DNA from 2 places in the Salinicoccus sp. Marseille-QA3875 genome. Region 2 is predicted to be linked to the other one. Evidence: riboswitches for the same ligand, from Rfam matches in the RefSeq annotation. Region 2 holds a riboswitch; the other holds the start of a gene.
The links. Region 2 has a riboswitch for lysine ahead of ACY8DT_RS13700 (aspartate-semialdehyde dehydrogenase). Riboswitches for the same ligand answer to the same signal wherever they lie in the genome.

Region 1 (3,393 bases), 860 kb from region 2:
CGATTGCCATCGGGACAAGCATGCTGATCGTCTTTTTCGGCGCTCTGGCATCCGGGACAGGGCACCTGCTCCAGAATAACGTGAATTTCTGGCATGCGGCATTTCTGGTGCCTTCTGCATTTGTCGGTGCTAAAATAGGGGTGTACCTCAACCAGAAATTCAATTCCGACACTGTGATCATTGCCCTCAGGACGGTACTTTTACTGCTCGGTCTATATATGATCATTGAATCTTTTCTTTAGGAGAGTGACAGCATGGAAATCAAACTCTTTCATACCAACGATATCCACAGTCATCTATATAACTATTTAAAAATAAAGAACTACTTGACGCATCAGAAGAAAAGATATCGTGAGAAGATGGTCTATCTAGACCTTGGTGACCATGTAGACCGCTCACATCCTTATACAGAAGCGACTCTCGGCAAAGGCAACATAAATCTGTTGAACCAGGCCGGATGTGATGTGGCGACACTTGGCAACAATGAAGGCATCACGCTTGAAATCAATGATCTTAAAACTTTATATGATGAAGCTGATTTTGATGTCGTCTGTGCAAATCTGCTTGAAGCGGGTTCAGACGAACCATATTTCAAGCCGTATACGATAAAAGAAGTAAACGGCATCAAGTTCGGTTTTATCGGCATTACAGTTGAGTTCACCCCTTTTTATAAAGCACTCGGATGGAATGTGTCCGACGCGTTCGAATGGGTGGAAAGATGTGTGGACCAGCTGAGAGGGCAGGTGGACTGCCTTGTGCTGATGAGCCATCTCGGCAAGTATGATGATGAAACACTGGCGAACCGCTTCCCTGAAATAGATGTCATACTCGGCGCCCATACCCACCATCATTTTGATTACGGCGAAAAAGTCGGTCCGGTGCTGATCGGTGCGGCGGGCCGTTTCGGAGATTATATCGGTGAAATCACTTTGACTTTCGAAGGGAAAAAACTGATTAATAAAAAGGCGCGCCTGATCGATACGGATCTGCTTGCGCATGTGGACGATCCTTATTATGAATACGGCCGAGATTTGATGAGAGAGAACGTCATCAAGTGGGATACACCGCCTGTTCCAAGGCATCTGTACCATACAAGCCGTTTCATCAGCCGTCTGGCGTATATGATCAGAGACTTTACGGAAGCAGATGCGAGCATCATCCATACCGGGCTGATCGCCAAAAGTTTTGAAGGCGGCACACTGTCTGAATACGAACTGCATAAAGTACTGCCCCATCCGATCAACGTGGTAAAGATCAAATTGACAGGCAGAGAGCTGAAAGAGATTTTCAACCAGTCGATGCGTCATGAATTCCGTGACGACGTCGTCAGGGGGATGGGTTTCAGAGGCGATATCTTCGGCACTTTCATCACCGACAATATCGGCTATGTGGAATCGAAACGTGAGTATTACATCGGCGAGGAGCCGGTAAAGGAACATCAGACCTATACTCTCGGCACACTTGACATGTATACATTCGGCAGAATATTTCCGCAGTTCAAATCAGCGAAGAAGATATATATGATGCCTGAATTTTTAAGGGACATCGTAAAACTGTACAATGAAGATCTATAGTTGCTGAAATCTGCAGTTATGCTATAATATTAATGTTAATTGAATATAAAAAGTAGAGGTTGCGATTATTATCAGTACAGATGACGAGCAGGCATGCGTCCGAGTCATTTGGAAAGGAATGATTGCCGAAGGGCGTTTTTGGCGGAAAACTTCCTGGGACCGGTTTGAATAGACCCGGTACTGTCATTATGATGCGCTACACGAATATATATTTTGTCACGCGGCTAATCATAATGTCACGTGACTTTTTTTAATTTTTTAGGAGGAAATACATATGGAAAGTTTTTTATCATGGGAATATATGCCGCTCATACCCCCGCTGTTGACACTTATACTCGTCGTTCTGACGCGTAAAGTCGGTATCAGTCTGGGTGCGGGCATCATCACTTCCGCCTTTGTTGTAGCCGGCGGCAGCATTATGGAAACAATCACTCTGCTGTGGGAAGCATTCATCGGCATTTTCATCGCTGACGGCAGCATCAATACATGGGAAGCATTCATTCTGATCTTCCTGACGATGCTCGGCATCATGACTGCGTTCATGAATATGTCAGGCGGTGCGAAAGCATTCACAAGCTGGGCACTGAATAAATTCAAAACAAGAAGAAGTGCCGGACTTGCAACAGGGTTTTTAGGTATCATCATTTTCATAGATGATTATTTCAGTGCATTGATCACAGGCCAGGTAGCAAGACCGCTTACGGATAAATATAATATTTCCCGGGCAAAGCTCGCATATTATGTGGATACGACCGCTTCACCGGTCTCGGTAATTGCGCCGATTTCAAGCTGGGGTGCCGGAATCATGGGACTTGTTGCACCGTTACTGCTTGCAGCAGGTTTGACATCCATTTCACCGTTCCAGGCATTTCTGTATATGATTCCAATGAACTTCTACGTCATTACTGCTTTGATCATGATGTTCATCGTCATACTGACCCGTTTCGACATCGGACCGATGCGCGAACAGGAAAGAAAAGCGATCGTTGACGGCGTGCTTGTCGACCAGATGAGGGAAGTTCCAGGAGATACGGACGAGGATCTGCCGTCTGTAAATAACAGTTCGGCACAGGCACTTTTAGTACCGATGATCGGACTTGCGGTGACAGTCATCATCATGATGTTCATCACAGGCGGACTTGAAGCGGGTTCATGGAATCTGTATTCCGTGCTTGAGAACACGATGGTTACACACAGTCTGATTGCAGGCGGCATCGTCGGTCTGATTTTAAGTCTGTTTTATTATTTCAGATACACCAAAACGAATGATGACTTTGGTTCGGACAAAATCTGGCTCGGCGTAAAGAGCGGATTTAAAGCGATGTTCCCGGCAATGTTGGTTTTGACACTTGCGTGGATGATTGGTAACCTGATCAGCCAGCTCGGCACGGGCGATGTGCTCGGTGCGATGGTTGAAAACTCCAATCTACCGGTGAGTCTATTGCTTGGCGTCGTGTTTGTCGTGGCCTGTATCATGGCGCTTGCGACAGGTACGAGCTGGGGTTCATTCGGAATTTTAATCCCGGTGACGGGTGAAATCATGATTTCACTCGGCGAAACTGACCTGCTGCTGCCGGCTGTTGCGGCAGTACTTGCAGGGGCGGTATTCGGAGACCACTGTTCACCGATTTCCGACTCGACCATCCTGTCATCGACAGGGGCGGGAAGCAACCACATTACACACGTCATGACACAGCTTCCGTATGCGGTGCTGTCAGCATCAATCGCTTTGGTCGGCTATATCGTACTCGGATTCACATCCAGCGTCTGGCTGTCACTGCTGATCATATTCATACTGCTCGCAGTCGTAGTCTTCGTG
Region 2 (3,393 bases):
TGCCGGTTCTGCCAGGTACATTGTAGAGGATTACAGGTATATCAATTGCATCTGCAATCGCACTGAAGTGTGCCACAAGACCTTTCTGATTTGATTTATTATAGTACGGTGTAATCAGCATTACACCGTCCGCACCGGCCTCCATTGCAAACTTGGACAGTTCAATAGAATTCATGGTCGAATTCGTACCTGTGCCGGCGATGACCGGTACACGGCCGGCGGCTGTTTCGATTCCCACTTCAATCAACCGTCTGATCTCTTTACTTGTAAGGGTGGGGGATTCACCTGTCGTACCGTTGATGATCAATGCCTGTGCATCGTTTTCTATCAAATATTCAATATGTCTTTTAAATGCGTCATAGTCAACTTCGTTATTATTGAACGGGGTGGTCATTGCAACACCAATACCTTCAAAAATCGGGTTCATATACAACACTCCTATTAATTATTATTGTCCATTAATGACTTCAGAATCTGAACAGTGTTCTGTGCCGCACCTTTTAATAAGTTATCTCCTACGCACCAGACATGGAATGTGTTCGGTAAGGTAGGATCTCTGCGAATTCTGCCGACAAAGATCTCTGAACGGTTTGCAGCATCAAGCGGTGTCGGATATTCGTTCTTTTTTGGATTATCCATAAGTACGATGTGAGGAAAACCATCGAATGCTTCTTTCACTTCGTCCACTGTTGCATCTTTATCCAGCGTGACATTCATCTGGACTGCATGACTCGTGATGATTGGCACTCTGACACAAGTTGCTGTGACTTCGATTGAATCATCTTCCAGTATTTTCTTCGTTTCATCTATCATTTTCTTTTCTTCTTTTGTATATCCGTCCTCAAGGAAATCATCGATATGAGGAAGTACGTTGTTGAAGATCGGGTGAGGGTATGTCGTCGGTTCAGCACCATTGGCACCTTCTTCCAAGTCACGTATGCCGCCTTCACCTGAACCTGAAACGCTCTGGTAAGTTGCATAATGGACTCTCTTGACTCCAAATTCATCCTGCAGCGGCTGCAGGGCAACAACCGATTGAATCGTTGAACAGTTCGGGTTCGCTATGATATTTCTTTTGAATTTCGGTTTATTGATTTCGGGAACGATCAAGTCCACATCTTCTTTCATTCTCCAGTGACTGGAGTTGTCTATGACGATTGCACCGCTTTCTTCAAATAGCGGGGCGAATTTTTCACTCGTTGAACCGCCGGCACTCATGACGACGTAATCAAAGTTCTCTTTCGCTCTTTCTTCAGTAAGTTCTTGAATAACATATTTTTGTCCACCGACTGAAAGTTCCTTGCCGCTGGATCTTTTAGAAGCGAATAATACCAAGTCATCATATTTAATTTCATAATGCTCCAACATTTCAATTAATTTGCTACCTACAACGCCGGTAGCACCAACAACTGCAACTTTTACCATTAAAATTCCTCCTAAAATGTTATTAAAGAACGAGATATTGTCAGATAATAAAAAAACAAGTCCGGAATGCCGGACTTGTTTTTATAGTTTATATACAAGTGATGCACTCCATTATCATTACAATAATGACAAGTCATTAGCTCTTAACCTAGTGACCCAACAATATACTTCTCGAAAAATATACCATTTCGGCATCTTACCCTTTCACTTATTATAATCCCCGAGAATTAATGCTAATAAGTTACTGATGATCGATGCGCCTCATCTCGCTATTTAATTATTAAATATGATTATACGCACAAATATTCAGAAAGTAAACCTTAAACTTTCAAAACACCTTTATCCTTCAGATATTCCTCATAAGTGGACTCTTTGACGATAGCACCTTCCGGCTTAAGTTCTATCACTGTGTTCGCGATCGTATTGATGAATTCGAAGTCGTGGGAAGTGAATATGATCGAGCCTTTGAATTTCTTGAGCCCCTCGTTCACCGCTGTAATACTTTCCAGATCAAGGTGGTTTGTCGGCTCATCAAGCAGAATGACGTTCGCTTTTGATAACATCATCTTGCTCAGCATTGCACGCATTTTCTCTCCACCTGATAATACGCTTGCTTTTTTCTTCGCTTCTTCACCGCTGAAGAGCATTCTCCCCAGGAACCCCCGGATGAATGTCTCAGTCTGTTCATCTTCAGGTGCATATTGGCGCAGCCATTCGACCAGGTCGATATTTACACCTTCAAAATACTCTGAGTTATCTTTAGGCATGTAGCTTTGGGTAGTTGTTACGCCGAATCTCACTTCACCTTCGTCAGGTGTAATTTCACCTGCAAGGATTCTAAGGAGGGTAGTGCGGGCAACTTCAGTATGTCCCATGAGCACAGCTTTATCATAAGGATTTAAAGTGAAACTGACATTATCAAGTACTTTTTTGCCATCGATCGAGTGGGTCAGACCGTTGACATACAATAAATCATTGCCGATTTCACGCTCAGGAGTGAAGTTGACGAAAGGATACTTTCTGGATGAAGGTTTGATATCATCCAGTTCGATCTTTTCGAGTGTTTTTTTACGGCTCGTCGCCTGTTTGGACTTTGATGCGTTCGCACTGAAGCGTGCAACGAAATCCTTAAGTTCTTTGATCTTCTCTTCTTTTTTCTTATTCTGATCCTGTGCCATCTGCAGTGCAAGCTGGCTGGACTGATACCAGAAATCATAATTCCCTACATATAACTGTATCTTTCCAAAATCCAGGTCAGCAATATGAGTGCATATGTTATTCAGAAAATGACGGTCGTGGGAAACGACGATAACTGTGTTCTCAAAATTGATCAGGAAATCTTCCAGCCATTGGATTGCTTCAATATCAAGACCGTTTGTCGGCTCATCCAGCAGTAATATGTCAGGATTCCCGAACAGGCTCTGGGCAAGCAGCACTTTAACTTTTTGACTGTTTTCAAGTTCCGACATGTTCTTATCAACTAAAGAATTGTCGATACCCAGACCGTGCAGAAGGCTTTCTGCGTCACTTTCAGCAGTCCATCCGCCCATCTCTCCATATTCGGCTTCCAGCTCAGCTGCTCTGATGCCGTCTTCATCCGAGAAGTCAGGTTTCATATATATTTCATTTTTTTCATTCATTATATCGTAAAGCTCCTGGTGTCCCATCAATACTACATCCAGAACACGGTGCTCTTCATAACCGAACTGGTCCTGTTTCAAAACAGCAAGGCGCTCATCCTTACCCATGGAAATGTGACCTGACTGAGCGTCAAGTTCACCTGATAAAATTTTCAGGAAAGTAGATTTCCCGGCACCATTTGCTCCGATTAAACCATAACAGTTTCCAGGTGTGAATTTAATATTCACATCTTCGAAAAGTTTACGGTCACCAAAGCGTAAACTTACGTCACTTACTTGTAACATACACATTCTCCTTAAATATATTCCTTAAGCGATAATACCACAA

Region 1: another riboswitch for lysine. It lies ahead of ACY8DT_RS09450 (Na+/H+ antiporter NhaC family protein); the one in region 2 lies ahead of ACY8DT_RS13700 (aspartate-semialdehyde dehydrogenase).

The regions. Positions count from the first base shown of each region.
Region 1 is NZ_CM143103.1:1,818,870-1,822,262, forward strand. Features, by position in the region: gene ACY8DT_RS09440 (sulfite exporter TauE/SafE family protein) at 1-242, shown strand, start outside; gene ACY8DT_RS09445 (bifunctional metallophosphatase/5'-nucleotidase) at 255-1,574, shown strand; lysine riboswitch at 1,620-1,781, shown strand; gene ACY8DT_RS09450 (Na+/H+ antiporter NhaC family protein) at 1,849-3,393, shown strand, end outside.
Region 2 is NZ_CM143103.1:2,683,189-2,686,581, forward strand. Features, by position in the region: gene dapA (4-hydroxy-tetrahydrodipicolinate synthase) at 1-427, opposite strand, end outside; gene ACY8DT_RS13700 (aspartate-semialdehyde dehydrogenase) at 442-1,425, opposite strand; lysine riboswitch at 1,519-1,698, opposite strand; gene ACY8DT_RS13705 (ABC-F family ATP-binding cassette domain-containing protein) at 1,746-3,350, opposite strand.